Regions from separate parts of the Neobacillus sp. YIM B06451 genome, predicted to be linked through region 2. Evidence: predicted binding sites of a transcription regulator. Region 2 holds the regulator's gene; the other holds the start of a gene.

Region 1 (8,590 bases), on a different contig from region 2:
CTCAGGCACTTTTCAGCATTTTGGAGCATTGTTGTCTCAGCTGCCATGTATGCTTCCGTCCATATTTATTCCACTGAAATGATCCTCGTTTTCGCGGCATTTATTTCAGGGATTATCTGGGGCTTATTATTCGCCTGGAAACGGAGCATTCCGCTCGTTATCGTATCCCACCTCGTTTTTGACCTATTGCTATTTATTTTGGCTCCCCTGTACTAATGCGAAAAGGGAAGATGCCCGTTTAGCGATTCACGGGAATAGACGGAAGCAGCTGCTTGAATTGCTTCCCTGTAACTTTACGGCGAGCTGAGCGGGATTACATTAACTTATTTCAAGTTATCTACAAGGTTCCATTTTAAAATTCCTAGACATACAACAAAGGCCGCCGGTTTCCGGCGGCCTTATTTCATACCTGGCAATGGCTTTACCCACAAAAGGATAAGAAAAAGAAGGCTGACATAACCGAACAGCGGATATAGTAAGGAAAGAAGCGTTCCGTAATGGACAAGGCTTGCGGCATACGAAACAGCAAATATTCCAGTCGTTATCGTTATGGTATGAAGCGGCACATATTTTCTAATTTGGCGTTCGAGCCCATAAATATTTCCAATGACTGATGTGAAAATTTCCGCGTAAACAACTGCTATAAACACCCAATGAAGTCCTCCAGCCACATTTCTCATCACTTCCGCCATTGGGATGTCATAGGTATCAAGGTTTGGGAGCATGACAAGTGTTAGGTGGCTTGAAATGAGAATAAGAGTAAGCGCGGAACCCCCGAGAATCCCTCCCCATTTGATTGTCCAATCATCCTTTACCTCGAACGCGATTGGGACAAGGACAGCCTGTGACAATCCCAGATTGAAAGCAATATATAAAAACGGAGAGATGGCTCCCTTCCAGCTTCCGCTTAAATCTCCCACCTGAAGGAAGGCTTCGGTAAATCCCGGCATCGTAACCGATAAAGACATGAGCATCAGGCTGAACAAAATCATGGCAGGTACAATGAACGTGTTGACCGCGAACAGCGCTTTTGTCCCGAAAACCATAACAATAATGGAGAGTGCAATCGTTAAAAGGACACCGAAATTCCTTGAAGCGCCAAGCTGTTCCTCGAATACCGCCCCGGCTCCGGACATCATGACGGAAGTTACGCCAAGCAGCATGAGCAACATAAGGATGTTTATGGCTTTTGAAGCCCTGCGGCCAAATAAAAATTCGTTAAACCCCTGATACGTATCGACATTCGCCCTAGCAGCCGCCCTCATCAATTTCGCACCCATTGAGATAAGAAGATAGCCGCTAATCAATATTCCAAAAAATCCAATCAACCCATATCGTGAAAAAAACTCGACTATTTCCCTGCCTGTCGCAAAACCAGCCCCAACCACGGTACCAACATAAACGGCCGCAATTTGGAAAGCTCCTGGCCAATTCCGTTTCACCCAATCCCCTCCCCCTAAACACTATATGGAGAATAGGACAAACAATGCCATCAAATTCTGTGCCACCAGGAAATGACCGTTTTTGGTAAAAATTACACAAGCAAAACTATTGAAAGTCAAAGTTGGTCAGAGTATACTTATCACCAGAAAGGTCAAAGAAAGTCAAAGACAAAAAAGACCTTCAGATAGATTATTAAAAAGGAGGCAGATTTATGCTTTGCCAACTATGCAACCAATCACAAGCAAATGTACAATTTAAACTTATGGTGAATGGCAGAAAGAAAGATTTATTGCTTTGCCAGGACTGCTTTAGCAAAGAACGCCAGGCAATTGCCGGCTCATTCGGGCCATCTGCCGGATTTCCATCTTCATTTTTCAACCAATTTAACGAGCAGCCATTCGGCGGAATGGGCTACCCAGGCCAAATGGATGAAACGATAAAGGAACAGCCTAAAAAAAGTGGGGGCAACGGATTTTTTGACCAATATGGGAGAAATCTTACCCAATTGGCCAAAGCGGGCCTAATCGATCCCGTTATCGGACGTGATGAAGAAGTTGAACGGGTTATTGAAATATTAAACCGAAGGAGCAAGAATAACCCGGTCCTCATTGGGGAACCAGGGGTTGGTAAAACGGCAATCGCAGAAGGCCTTGCGTTGAAAATAACGGAAGGAAAGGTACCCTCCAAGCTCTTGAACAAGGAACTTTATCTGCTTGATGTAGCGTCCCTGGTTGCCAACACAGGAATTCGGGGCCAGTTTGAAGAACGGATGAAGCAAATGATTTCCGAGCTACAATCCAAGAAAAACATCGTCCTATTTATCGATGAAATTCATCTATTGGTCGGAGCTGGTTCTGCAGAGGGATCCATGGATGCAAGCAACATCCTCAAACCGGCGCTGGCTCGCGGCGAGCTTCAGGTGATCGGCGCAACAACCCTGAAGGAATACCGCCAAATTGAAAAGGATGCGGCACTTGAACGAAGGTTCCAGCCAATCCATGTCCATGAGCCTTCCGTCGATGCCGCAATTAAAATCTTAAAAGGAATTCAATCAAGGTATGAAGACTTCCATGAAGTGACATATTCAAACGAGGCAATTGAGGCGTGTGTCCAATTATCAAACCGCTATATCCAGGATCGTTTCCTCCCGGATAAGGCAATTGACTTGCTCGACGAAGCCGGCTCAAAACTGAACCTGTCTGCCGTTGCGGTTTCCTCGAAAGAAGGCATTGAGGAAAGATTGAAGGCAATTGCTTCTGCTAAAGAAGCCGCGCTTAAAGAGGAAAATTATGAAAAAGCCGCGGAACTGCGTGATGAAGAAGCGGAACTTGAAAAAACGCTTGAAAATGCAGGGCAATCAAACCGCCCGGTCGTGGAAGCGAAACACATTCAGGAAATCATTGAAAAGAAAACCGGTATTCCAGTCGGCAAACTGCAGGAGGATGAACAGCAAAAGCTGAAACATCTGGAGGAATCGCTAAATGGCAAGGTCATTGGCCAAGAGGAAGCTGTCCGCAAAGTAGCGAAAGCCATCCGACGGAGCCGCGCCGGCCTTAAAGCAAAGCAGCGCCCTATCGGCTCATTCTTGTTTGCCGGCCCTACAGGCGTCGGTAAAACTGAACTTACAAAAAGGCTTGCTGAAGAGCTTTTCGGTTCAAAGGATGCCATGATTAGGCTTGATATGAGCGAGTTCATGGAAAAACACAGTGTTTCCAAACTGATTGGTTCCCCTCCAGGCTATGTCGGCCACGAGGAAGCCGGACAGCTCACCGAAAAAGTCCGCCGCAATCCATACAGCATCCTGCTTCTCGATGAGATTGAAAAAGCCCACCCGGATGTCCAGCATATGTTCCTGCAAATTATGGAGGACGGCCGCTTGACAGACAGCCAAGGGCGGACAGTAAGCTTTAAGGACACTGTCATCATTATGACAACGAACGCCGGGGTCGGCGTTAAGCCAATCCATGTAGGCTTCGGAAACAGTGGATCTACGTCCGAAAGCACCCTGCTTGAATCACTCGGAAGCTTCTTCAAGCCCGAATTCCTGAACAGGTTTGACAGCATTATAGAATTCAGCAGCCTTAAGAAAGAAGACCTTCTCCAAATTGTTGAATTGATGGTAAAAGAGCTTCGGGACAACTTGTCCGAGCAAGGGCTTAGCCTTACTGTCAACAATGAGGCAATGGAGAAACTGGCCGAACTTGGTTACCATCCGGCGTTCGGCGCCCGTCCGCTCCGCCGAGTTATCCAGGAACAGCTTGAAGATCAAATCGCAGACCAGATTCTTGACAATTCGGATGTTGTAGAGATTGAAGCCGTTTTGGAAGAAGGACAAATTTTGGTCCGCCCGCAATCAGCAGTTCGCCAATAATCTAATCGCTAAACCCTTATGATAAAAATGAAGCCCGATCCAGACATTTAAGTTTCTGGGCCGGGCTTTTTTACATGGATTAAAGTTTTTTATCGTCGATGGAATTCAGGTAGTCCTCAATTACGCCGACCACGGATTCGACACAGCCTTCCTCGAATGGAGAAATCAAGCCGGCCTCCTTGACTAGACCCGTAAATGATTGGCTTCCTCCTAGTGTGCAAAGGCGGGCATAATCCTTCCAGGCAGATTCACGGTCTTCCCTGGACTTTTTCCAGAACTGGAACGCGCAAATCTGCGCAAGCGTATAGTCGATATAATAGAACGGAGAATTATAAATATGGCCCTGGCGTTGCCAGAATCCGCCTCTCGATAAGTAATCATTGTTTTCGTAATTTTTGTGCGGCTGGTATTTCCTTTCAATTTCCCGCCATTTCGCTTTTCTTTCCACAGGCGTAGCATCCGGGTTTTCGTACACCCAATGCTGGAACTCATCAACAGAAACGCCATACGGAAGGAACAGCAGCGAATCGCTAAGGTGCTGGAACCGGTACTTATCAGTGTCTTCCTTGAAGAACAGCTCCATCCATGGCCAAGTGAAGAATTCCATGCTCATTGAATGGATTTCACACGCCTCATATGTTGGCCAGTAGTATTCAGGCACATCGAAATGGCGGCTTGAATACACTTGGAACGCGTGGCCTGCTTCATGTGTCAACACGTCAATATCGCCTGATGTTCCGTTGAAATTCGAGAAGATAAAAGGTGCCTGGTAGTCCTCGATATATGTGCAATAGCCTCCGGACGCTTTTCCCTTTTTCGCAACAAGGTCCATAAGGCCATTTTCCTGCATGAAACGGAAGAATTCTCCCGTCTCAGGGGAAAGCTCGTCGTACATTTTCTGTCCATTCTCAATAATCCACTCGGGGCTTCCCTTCGGAGCTGGGTTCCCTGAAGTAAAACTGAATCCTTCATCATAATAGTAAAGCTTGTCCACGCCAATTCTCTCCTGCTGGCGTTTTTTAATCTTCGTGGCAATCGGCACGATAAACTCTTCGACCTGCTTCCTGAAACCGGCGACCATTTCCGCGTTGTAGTCAGTGCGATGCATCCTGTAATAGCCAAGTTCAACGAAGTTTTTATAGCCAAGCACGTGGGCGATTTCTGTCCTTACCTTGACAAGGTCGTCATAAATCCTATCAAACGCCTCTTCATTTGCGCTGAAAAAGCCAAATTTCGCTTCGCTGGCCCGTTTCCTTGTGTCACGGTCAACAGATTGGATGAATGCATCAAGCTGCGCAAGGGTACGTTCTTCCCCTTCAAACTCATTTTTTGCGGAAGCAACGAGCTTCGTATATTCGGTCGTTAGCCGGTTCTCTTTTTGAAGCAGCGGCACGATTTCCGGCTTAAAGGTTTTCAGCTGTCCTTCTGCCAGCGCAAACAGCTGGCGTCCCCACTTTTGCTCAAGCTCCACGCGGAATTTCGAATTCGTTAGGGCTTCATAATACTTTGTGACAAGCCCTTCAAGCTCAGGTCCAACTTCGTCAATATAATCCTGCTCCGCCTTGTAAAACTCATCCTCCGTGTTAATTGTATGGCGGACAGAAGCTAGGGAGATCATTGTCCCGATATGATTCCTTTGCTTATTGATTTTTTGTATCGCTTTTTCCTGCTCCGATGCACTGGCCGCGGAGTTGAATTCCTCGAGCGCAGCTTCGAACTGCTTTTTAATATCTGCCATGTCCGGCCTTACGTATGTATAATCCTGAAATTTCACCTGGAACCCCTTCTCTCTTTTTAATTTCACATAGTTCATTTCGACATCCGAAACTTGGATTCCTCCAATTTGTGAAAAATCCCATTAAAATTTGTACCACGCCCATGATGGCAGACACCAAGGTTATGAAGATCTCGAAGAACATAAAAAAAAATGGCATAAATATGCCATTTTTTCTGGAGCCCGATCCTTAAAACTTCCCGGATGGCAGGCCAAGTTTCTTCAATAGGGTGATTGCCTCTTCCCGTTCCTGTTCAGTTAGGCGTGACATGAGCTCATGAATATTCCGTTCGTGCTCGGGAAAAACCTCTTCAATAAAAGACTTTCCTTTATCGGTAATTCTCGCATAGGTCACCCGCCGGTCACTTGGACATGCCACCCTTGCAATAAGCCCTTTTTGCTCCAATTTATCGACGACATAAGTGATGCTCCCGCTCGCAATCAGGATTTTTCCGCCGATTTGCTGAAGGGGCTGGTCACCTTTATGATAAAGGAGCTCAAGAACGGCAAACTCGGTTGGGTTCAGGCCGTTTTCCTGAATAAATTTATTGACCTGCTCGTTGATCGCCTTATAGGCCCTGGATAAAACAATGTAAAGCTTAAGTGATTGTGAAATTGACTCTCTTTCCAATTTAATCAAATCCTTTTATTATGGCGATTAAAATCGCCTTGAATTCAAGATAATTATAATAAACTTTTTGGACAGTGTCAATGAACCTGTTTACAATAACTTCCATGATTGATTTGTCATTAAAACAATTTTAAAACGTATCTTTTTATTTTTAATGATGACAAAATACTGTAATATAGGGGGTACAAACTTAAGGGAGCATTGCATATGAACCAGGCAGCATTAGTCCAAAAACCTGCCGATTCCGGCCAGGCTACCACCTATAAAATTCTTTTTATCATAGCCCTATGCCATTTATTGAATGATTCGCTTCAGTCGGTTGTACCCGCCATGTTTCCGATTATCGGCAAGACGCTTGGGCTTAGCTTCACCCAGCTGGGCATGATTGCCTTCGCTTTGAATATGGTTTCTTCCGTCATGCAGCCTGCCGTCGGGCTTATGACTGATAAAAAACCGATGCCCTATGCTTTGCCTGCTGGGCTTGCCTGTTCGATGGCTGGTATCCTCGGCCTCGCTTTTGCGCCGAATTTCGCGTTTATTATCCTATCGGTAATTTTTATCGGAATCGGCTCGGCTATTTTTCACCCCGAGGGATCCCGTGTCGCATATCTCGCGGCTGGCCCAAGAAGGGGACTGGCACAATCTATATATCAGGTTGGAGGCAATTCCGGCCAGGCCCTCGCTCCGCTCATAACGGCTTTAATCCTTGTTCCATTTGGACAGAAGGGTGCAGCCCTATTTGCAGCAGTCGCTGGCATTGCGGTCGCCCTGTTACTGTATATCGCCCGCTGGTACACCGAAAAGCTTTCTGCCACAAGGAAGGCAGCCGTAAAGAAAATCGGTAACAATGCCGCGAAGAAGGGGCTTCAGAGAGGCATCCTGCCAGCGCTGGCGTTAATCCTGCTCCTGATCTTCGCACGATCCTGGTATATATCCGGAATAACGAACTTTTACGCTTTTTTTGCAATTAATGAATATTCGTTTACGATCAAGCAATCGCAATTCCTTCTTTTTGCGTTTCTGGTTTCCGGTGCTGCCGGTACATTTTTTGGTGGGCCGCTGGCAGACCGGTTCGGTAAGAAGAATGTCATCTCTGCATCCATGCTGTTCGCGGTGCCTTTTTCGGCAATCATTCCATTTTTGCCTTCCGCCGCCGCACTTGTTTGCCTAATACTAAACGGATTCATTTTGATGACAAGTTTCTCAGTTACCGTTGTATATGCCCAGGAGCTCGTGCCAGGGAAAATCGGGCTTATGTCCGGGTTAACTGTCGGCCTTGCATTTGGCATGGGTGCAATCGGGTCCGTTGGGCTTGGCTATATCGCCGACCTGGCAGGCCTGAAGGAAATGATTATCGGAGTCGGCTTCCTTCCATTTCTGGGCATCTCATCGCTTCTCCTGCCTTCTGATAAAAAACTCGAGCAATGGCAAACTTAGAAAAGCGGCATCCATCCTACTTAAGGTTGGCTGCCGCTTTCTGTTTGGTTTTTAGTTACTATTTCTAAATTTCGTTGATTCTTTGATATAGCTCCGCTTTCTCATCGTCTGATAACATCCGTTGCGCCATCGGGAAAAGGACATTCTCTTCTTTTGCGAAATGCTCGGTCAATGTATAGTATGCTTCTTTGATTTGGGAAGCAAGCTCCCGGATTTCATCCTCGGAAAACTCAGCCCCCTCTTGCGCGGTTCTTTCCAGGTAAGTGCCAATAAGTGTTTTTGCCCGGTCATGTTCGTATTCCATTACAGCAATCGGACCTGATGTACGGCCAATATATTGTCCCATCATGTCAAACAGGACGCCTTCCTCCCGGTCGGAATGGGGCCCCAAATCGGCAATGAATTTGTTAGTCCTTTCTGTCAGCCTGGAGAACGTTTCTATAACATCCTCCTCTTTTTCAATTTTCCGTACTTCTTCAAGCAGGCCATCCAATTGGGATAGGAGTGGAGGATGTTCCTCCTTTAATTGTTTCAGCCCTGGACATAGCTCAACCTGTCCCGCTCCACCAAATGCACTCATGCAACCGCTCATTGATATTCCCCTCTCAATAAATTGTTATTTGAGAACAGTATAGGACGTTTTCATGAGAAAAGTTGTGATGGCTATCACAAGCCATGAATTTGTCAAAAAGTATGTGGATACGCTTTCAAGTTTCGAAAAATTTTAACATTTGAACTGGTATTCACCTTCATGGATTTCATATAATTTAGTTAGAACCAAAAAAGGAGGGACAGAACTTGAATTTCCCATATTATAGAGACTTTTACCCAAAAATCATCATGCCAATCGGGAGCAACGACACTGCATTGTTAAAGGAATCCCCCTTTGCGGAGACAGGCGCCACCCATTGGTTGATTGCGCTACAAGGTGATC
Region 2 (8,590 bases):
CATCCGCTCCACAAGGCTCGCATCGTCTGTCCCGAGGAATTCATCCTGCTCAGCCCTTTCGTGGGCTTCAAGCAGCACCGAAATACGAAAAGCTTGTGGGGTTTGGACCGCCCACAAGCTGGAACGTTCAATCGTTTCCGCAACATGATTTCCGATTACCTTTTTTACGGTATCCTTTACTGGAACCGCCAATACAGCTGCTCCATCCCGTTCCGCTGCTTCAGCCAGACGGCTGATTATGCCCTTTGTGATGAACGGGCGGGCAGCATCATGGACAAGAACAAGCCCTTCGTTGCCTGCTTCCTTGAGGCCGCTGTATACGCTTTGCTGCCGCTCAGCTCCTCCTTGGGCAAACCTGACCGGTTTTTTAATATTATACCGATGCAGAAGGCTAGCCATCTCATCTTGCTCTTCCGGATTCACCGCCAGAATCATGCCTTGGCAATTTTCATCAGCTTCAAATACCAAAAGTGTATGAATGAGGACCGGAATCCCGGCGAGTTCAAGCAAAAGCTTATTGACCCCGGCTCCCATTCGCTTCCCCCGGCCGGCTGCCGGCAGAATCACTTTATACTTCATAAGAAAAACCCCAAACGTTTATAGTAGGTTCCAATGCCCACGTATAGGCAGCATAGATTCACAATGCTTTTTCATATAGCTTTGGCTTTGCGAAAATCATCCGTCCGGCAGATGTTTGCAAAACGCTTGTAACCATGACATCAATCCGCTTGCCGATATATTCACGGCCTTCTTCGACGACAATCATCGTACCATCATCGAGATACGCAACCCCCTGATGATGCTCCTTGCCGTCCTTTATTACCTGAACACTTAGTTCTTCACCCGGCAATACAACCGGCTTGACTGCATTGGCAAGGTCGTTGATATTGAGGACCGAAACATTCTGGAACTCGCTCACCTTGTTCAGGTTAAAATCATTTGTAACCAAAATTCCGCCTGTTTTTTTCGCGAGTTTCACGAGTTTACTGTCGACTTCCTGAATATCATCAAAGTCGGTTTCACTAATTTCCACATTAATGGCAATTTCCTTTTGAATGCGGTTTAGGATGTCCAGGCCGCGCCGTCCCCTGTTCCGCTTTAACACATCCGATGAATCGGCGATATGCTGAAGTTCCTCAAGGACGAAACGGGGAATGACAATTGTTCCTTCAAGAAAGCCCGTCTGGCAAATATCAGCGATTCTTCCATCGATGATGACGCTTGTATCCAATATTTTAAGAGAATGGGAAGCAGCTTTTTCCTGCTCCTCTTCAGCCGCCTTTTTCTTCTTGCTCGAAAATAGATTCATCATTTCATCGCGCTTTTTGAAGCCGACCTGAAAGCCCAAATACCCAAAAAGAAGGGTAAGAAGAATAGGTGCCACTGTATTTAGGACAGGCACTTCAATAGCATTTAGGGCAAAACCTATCAGGAATGCGACTATTAGGCCGAAGATAAGGCCGAGACTGCCAAAAAGAACATCGGTAACCGGAACTCTCACAAGGGTATCTTCAACCCATTTAATAAAATCTATTACATACTCAATTGCCCAAAAAGTTAAAAAATAAAATATAAGTGCGCCTATAATGGCTGCCATATAGGAATTATTTAAAAATGGAATTCCGTCAGCCCCGATAATATTCAATAATGGTGGAATTAAAAAGATCCCAAGCGTTCCCCCGGTAATAAGAAAACACGCCTGAACGATTCGTTTTAACATCCCTTCACCTCCTTTTAATCATTATAAACAAAAACCCCGAAATGAAACCTTAATTACACCTACATTTTTCCGAAATGGAAGCTTTTTCTGCCAGTCCTTTCCGCCCTTTGGCAGAAAGGATTATTCTCCAAGCGCAGCCCTTAATGCTTCACTTACAGTGGAAACCCCTATCAGCTCCAAGCCTTTCGGGCCTGTCCAGCCCCCAAGGTTATTCGCGGGAAGAATGACACGCTCAAAACCAAGCTTGGCCGCTTCCTGGACCCGCTGCTCGATTCTAGATACCCGCCTGACCTCGCCTGTGAGCCCAACCTCACCTATAATGCAGTCTGTCGGCCTTGTCGGTTTATCGCGGAAACTGGATGCAATGCTCACTGCGACCGCCAAGTCTATGGCCGGTTCATCCAATTTGACGCCGCCAGCCACCTTCAAATAAGCATCCTGATTCTGGAGGAGCATCCCAACGCGTTTTTCGAGGACTGCCATTAAAAGTGGCACTCTGTTATGATCTATTCCCGTAGCCATTCTCCTCGGATTACCAAAGCTTGTCGGAGAAATGAGCGCCTGTATTTCAACAAGTACCGGCCTCGTCCCTTCCATCGATGCAACAACCGTAGAGCCTGCCGCACCGCGTGAACGTTCCTCAAGAAAAATTTCAGATGGGTTCTCGACTTCCTCAAGGCCAGCTTCCTTCATTTCAAAAATCCCCATTTCATTCGTGGAACCAAAACGGTTTTTGACAGCACGTAGAATCCGGTACGTATGGTGCCGTTCCCCTTCAAAGTAAAGTACGGTATCGACCATATGCTCCAATAATCTGGGTCCGGCGATATTGCCTTCCTTTGTGACATGGCCGACAATAAAGATGGCTATTCCCTTTGTTTTACCAATTCGCATCAGCTCTGCTGTACACTCCCTGACCTGCGAAACGCTTCCAGGCGCAGAAGTAACCTCTGGGTGAAAAACGGTCTGAATCGAATCAACGATTACGAATTCAGGAGTAGTTTGTCCGATTGTCCTGCTGATTTCCTCCAGATTGGTTTCAGAGTACACCAGAAGATTCTCTGAAGCAACTCCCAGCCTCTCTGCCCGCAACTTTGTTTGACGGAGTGATTCTTCCCCTGAGATATATAGGACTTTGTGTCCTTTATTTGCAAGTTGGGATGATACCTGAAGGAGAAGGGTCGATTTCCCGATTCCTGGATCGCCGCCTATAAGTACAAGCGAACCTTTGACAACACCGCCGCCAAGCACCCTGTTTAATTCCGTCATTTCGGTATAAATCCTTGGTTCACTAATTGTTTCAACTGCAGTGATCGGCATGGCCTTTGAGGAAACCGCCGAACCTTCGGAATGGGCAAATGCGCCTCGCCTGCCCGTCGAGGCGGGTTCTACTTCTTCGACCATTTTATTCCATTCCCCACAACCAGGACATTTTCCCATCCACTTGGGCGATTCGTATCCGCAATTCGTGCACATAAATTTCGTTTTACGTTTTGCCATCACTAGCCCACTTCCGCTTCTAATTCTTTTTTATTGCAAGGCACCGGAACGGGGAAAAAAATCAAGGAGGTGCCGCCAGATAAATAAGCGTGTACCTCCTTGATCGATGCTATCCTCAACTGCGGGAAATTACCTTACAGGATCTTTGGCCGCCGTTTTCACAGTGAACTCGCCATTATCTACATCAATTATAACATGCTGCCCGGTCAATAATGTACCTTTTAGCAGTTCTTCTGATAGACGGTCTTCAATATGCTTCTGGATGGCCCTGCGGAGCGGTCGGGCTCCATATTCAGGGTCATAGCCTTCCTGGGAAATCTTCTCCTTAGCCGAATCCGTTAACTCCAGGCTGATATCCTGCTCTTTCAGCCGCTTCACGAGCTGGTCGGACAGGAGAGTAACAATTTCCTGAAGATGTTTCCGTTCAAGTGAGTGGAAGACAATGATTTCATCAATCCTGTTAAGGAATTCAGGACGAAACGCTTTTTTGAGCTCATCCATTACCTTGCTCTTCATATCTTTGTAATCCTGTTTCCCGTCTTGGATATTAAATCCTACATATTTGTTTCTCTTCAGCGCTTCCGCACCGACGTTGGACGTCATAATTAACACGGTATTCCGGAAGTCGACTGTCCGCCCCTTTGAATCGGTCAGGCGTCCATCCTCCAATACTTGGAGCAGGATGTTGAATACATCCGGATGCGCCTTTTCAATTTCGTCGAGGAGAACAACGGAATACGGTTTCCGGCGAACCTTTTCAGTGAGCTGACCGCCTTCCTCATACCCTACATATCCTGGAGGCGAACCGACAAGCCTTGAGGTTGAGTGCTTTTCCATATATTCGGACATATCGATTCGAATCATTGCATCTTCATCACCAAACATCGCTTCCGCCAATGCCCGGGCAAGCTCGGTCTTACCTACCCCAGTTGGGCCAAGGAAAATGAATGAGCCGATTGGGCGTTTTGGATCCTTCAAACCAGCACGCGCACGTCGGACGGCTTTTGAAACAGCTATAACCGCCTCTTCCTGGCCAATGACCCGTGAATGTAGAATTTCCTCGAGATTCAATAGCTTTTGCGTTTCTGTTTGCGCGAGTTTTGAAACCGGAATCCCGGTCCAGCTTGACACTACATCCGCGATATCTTCAACGGTGACTTCACTATTTTCCTTGCCTTGCTGCTCTTTCCAGCTTTTTTTCGTTTCCTCAAGCTGTTCACGCAGGCGCTGTTCCGAATCTCTTAGGGAAGCCGCTTTTTCAAACTCCTGGCTCTGTACGGCGGCATCCTTTTCCTTCCTTACTTCTTCAAGTTTCACTTCCAGCTCCTTTAAATTAGGAGGAGTCGTGTAGGATCGGAGCCTTACCTTTGAACCGGCTTCATCAATTAAGTCTATCGCCTTATCCGGAAGGAACCTGTCAGAAATATATCGATCGGATAGCTTAACGGCAGCTTCAATCGCCTCATCTGTAATTGTCACCCTGTGATGTGCTTCATAGCGGTCGCGCAGCCCCTGGAGAATTTGGATGGACTCTTCAGCGGTCGGCTCATCGACACGGATTGGCTGGAATCGCCTTTCAAGTGCTGCATCTTTCTCAATGTATTTCCGGTATTCATCAAGTGTAGTCGCACCTATGCATTGCAGTTCTCCTCTGGCCAGCGATGGCTTCAGGATGTTAGATGCATCGATTGCACCCTCCGCGCCTCCCGCGCCGATCAAAGTATGCAATTCATCGATAAACAAAATAATATTTCCAGCCTGCCTTATTTCGTCCATTACCTTTTTTAGGCGGTCTTCAAATTCACCGCGATATTTTGTACCGGCAACAACCGTTCCCATGTCGAGAGTCATAACACGCTTATCGCGAAGGATTTCGGGTACTTCATTATTCACGATTTGCTGGGCAAGCCCTTCGGCGATGGCTGTCTTTCCAACACCAGGCTCCCCAATTAATACAGGGTTGTTTTTCGTCCTGCGGCTAAGCACTTCGATTACACGCTGAATTTCCTTGCTCCTGCCTATGACAGGGTCGAGGCTTCCTTCCCTTGCGACGACCGTCAAATCCCTTGCAAGGCTGTCTAGCGTTGGGGTATTGGCGCTGACGGAAGTACTGCCGGGATGGCCTCCGGATTCATTGCTCCCCAGAAGCTGGAGAACTTGCTGCCGCGCTTTATTAAGGCTAACACCAAGATTGTTTAGCACCCTTGCCGCAACACCTTCGCCTTCACGGATAAGGCCTAGCAGGATGTGCTCTGTACCAACGTAGGAATGGCCAAGTTTTCTAGCTTCATCCATAGAGAGTTCAATTACCTTTTTTGCCCTTGGCGTGTAATGAATAGTCTGGGGAACTTCCTGCCCTCTGCCGATAAGCGTTTCAACTTCATTTTGGATCTTTTCCGCTCCCAGGCCAAGCCCATAAAGAGCCTTAGCGGCGATCCCGTCTCCTTCACGGACGAGGCCGAGCAAAATATGTTCAGTTCCAATATTATTGTGGCCGAGGCGGATTGCCTCTTCCTGGGCCAGTGCAAGCACTTTTTGCGCCCTCTCTGTAAAACGGCCAAACATCATTGTCGTTTCCTCCTCATCTATCATTCATTTCCAGTATTAGTCGCTCCCTGATAAGCCCCGCGCGCCGAATGTCTCTTTCTTCCGGCCTCAATGGCCCGCCCGCATATTGCTGGAGGAAGCCCGGCTGCATCAAAATCATGAGTTCATTCAATATTGACCTGGAAATATTTTTTATATACCCCATATCAATTCCCAGCCTAACATCGGATAAACAACGGGCCGCCTCTTTCGTTTCAATAATCCTGCTATTTGAAAGAATTCCGAAAGACCTGAATACCCGGTCTTCCAATTGTATGCGGGATGTCTTTTCCAAAGCTTCCCTTGCGGATCTTTCTTGTTCAATCAGTTGGCTGACAACACTATTCAGGTCTTCTACAATATCTTCCTCTGATTTTCCGAGGGTAATTTGGTTGGATATTTGAAAAATATTACCGAGCGCTTCGCTGCCTTCCCCATAAATGCCCCTCACGACAAGGCCAAGTTGGTTTATTGCCGGAATAATAGCATTTATTTGCTGTGTCAAAATAAGTCCAGGGAGATGCATCATCACCGAGGCCCTAAGACCGGTCCCGACATTCGTAGGGCAGCTAGTCAAATACCCGAGGTCTTCATTAAAAGCATATTTTATATTCCCTTCCAGCCAATCATCAATCACATTTGCCGCTTCAAGCGCCTTTGTTAGCTGAAGGCCGGGGAATAGGCATTGAATCCTGATATGATCCTCTTCATTCACCATTACGCTTATATCTTCGTTCTCCGAAAGCAGGCACGCCCCGAAAGGAGAATCCTCGGCAAGGTTTGGGCTGATTAGATGTTTTTCGACGAGTACCCTTTTTTGCAGCGGCTGCAACTCCTGCATTGAAAGAAGTTCAAGCTTGCCGAATGCTGCTAGGCCAGGGCCATCCACCATTTCCTTTAATTTCGAAATAATTGCCTGCCCTTCTTCACTTGTTAAAAGCGCCGGAAATTTATATTCCTCAAGATTTCGCGCCAGCCTGATTCTTGAACTGAGAACGATATCGGCTTCCGGGCCTTCATTGTTCATCCAGGAACTGACCGCATGGTTTAGAAAATTTTCCAAAGACATATCTACTTCCCCCCTCCGGCTGTTCCTCCTATCATGTTTTCAAGCGCCCTGATTTCATCCCTGATTTCAGCCGCCTTTTCGAATTCCTCCTTGGAAATGAGCTCCTTTAGCTTCCGCTTCGACTCTTCAAGCTTTTTTCTGATATGAAGCGTTCCGCCAACCCGTTTCGGTATTTTACCGTTATGGGTCCAGTTCCCTCCGTGGAGCCTTCTTAATATTGGCTGCAGCTGGCTGGAAAACGTTTTATAACAATGTTCGCAGCCAAACCTTCCAACCTTGACAAACTGAGGAAAAGTCATTTTGCAATTGGTGCATTGAAGGACTTCCTCATGCTTAAATGCCTCCTCACCGGATTGTTGGTAGCCTTTATTAAAATTAAGAAGGCCGGCTAGCAAATTGTTAATTGAAAAACCGGGTCCTCCATTCATCATAAACATATCGCCCTTTTCCCGTGCGCAATGTTCACAAAGATGGTATTCATTTTTCTGGCCATTCAGGATTTTTGTGAAGTGCATTGTTGCCGGCCTCTTATTGCACTCTTCGCAAATCATTTTCTCACCTTCTTCATGTATATGAAGGGAAAACACGGCCCTTTTCCCTATTTATATCTTAATGTCATTAGCATCGCTTTTAGCATTCGTGCCCGTAATTCATCCCTATAGGGGAGATCGATAAACAATATTGATCTGTCAATAACACTCAGCATGATTTTTGCCTCACGTTCAGAAATTACTTTTTCATCTATCAACCGCAGAATGATCCCTTCTGCTTTGCTTTGGCTGACTTGGTCCTTAATAAGGGAAAGCACATGGTCAAGCAAGTGGGCATGGTCATTCGACTGGACTTTCATAATCCGAATGTAGCCGCCCCCACCCCGCTTACTTTCGACTAAATATCCCCGCTCAATTGTAAACCTTGTATTGATTACGTAATTAATTTGGGAAGGGACGCATTGAAATTTATCCGCTATCTCACTCCTCCTTATTTCCACAAGATCCTCTTCGCTTAACTCTAGAACCTGTTTCAAATAGTTTTCGATGATATCAGAGATATTTCTCAACTTGCCACCCCCTACTGACTTTGACTATATTTGACTTTGATTATACATGATAAGGTTATGTACTTGCAATTTTTTAATCCTTCATATTTTCTCCAATTTAAGTTCGTACGAAACCCTTAAAGGGGTTTTTAAATAAGGGGGGTTTTTTCCTCTACCCCAGATTTTAAAAACTAAACAGGGATGGCTTTTCTTTTAATATATTTTGCTTTTGCTGTCCAGAGTGTGGGCTCATGTTGGTCGGTTTTACTTTGTTATTCAGGCGGTGCGGCTAGAGGTTGTTAGCGAAGAGAGGTCGGTTTAGAGGGTGGCATTAATAGATTATTATTAACCACGGATTACTTCTGTGCTTTTATATAGGTTTAACCAAAAATTCCATAGGACGAAGAGAATATTGCGGTCGATTTCCGGTATTAGATAAGAGAGGGTATGGGAACAACTTTTTAGGTTTCGGATCCTGGCTGTCCTTTAAACGGGGTTTATGGGACAACCGAACCGGATTTCGGAGCTTGCTTGTCAATTATATGGGGTTTATCTGACAACCGTATGGGTTTTCGACTCCAGACTGTCTCTTCCTTTTGCTGACTCTTAAATATGGACAGAAAGGTTTTCAATGGCTGGCAGTTCATTCACTTGTCTTAAACACACCAAAAAAGGC

The links. The regulator CtsR, encoded in region 2, represses protease genes until heat stress. The targets are predictions, from matches to a motif close to ATGGTCAATAAAGGTCAAACA.
Region 1: RB160_RS00885 (ATP-dependent Clp protease ATP-binding subunit) is a predicted target of CtsR. The motif match lies at 1,591-1,611, and genes of this name have one in related genera.

What each region holds. Positions count from the first base shown of each region.
Region 1 covers NZ_JAVFKJ010000001.1:194,804-203,393, reverse strand. The annotation lists gene RB160_RS00895 (CPBP family intramembrane glutamic endopeptidase) at 1-216, shown strand, start outside; gene RB160_RS00890 (YkvI family membrane protein) at 399-1,442, opposite strand; gene RB160_RS00885 (ATP-dependent Clp protease ATP-binding subunit) at 1,655-3,814, shown strand; gene RB160_RS00880 (M3 family oligoendopeptidase) at 3,894-5,588, opposite strand; gene RB160_RS00875 (MarR family winged helix-turn-helix transcriptional regulator) at 5,779-6,219, opposite strand; gene RB160_RS00870 (MFS transporter) at 6,427-7,656, shown strand; gene RB160_RS00865 (hemerythrin domain-containing protein) at 7,721-8,248, opposite strand; gene RB160_RS00860 (hypothetical protein) at 8,455-8,590, shown strand, end outside.
Region 2 covers NZ_JAVFKJ010000019.1:22-8,611, reverse strand. The annotation lists gene ispD (2-C-methyl-D-erythritol 4-phosphate cytidylyltransferase) at 1-579, opposite strand, end outside; gene RB160_RS21605 (PIN/TRAM domain-containing protein) at 638-1,720, opposite strand; gene radA (DNA repair protein RadA) at 1,841-3,220, opposite strand; gene clpC (ATP-dependent protease ATP-binding subunit ClpC) at 3,350-5,788, opposite strand; gene mcsB (protein-arginine kinase McsB) at 5,802-6,875, opposite strand; gene mcsA (protein-arginine kinase activator protein McsA) at 6,878-7,426, opposite strand; gene RB160_RS21580 (CtsR family transcriptional regulator) at 7,474-7,935, opposite strand.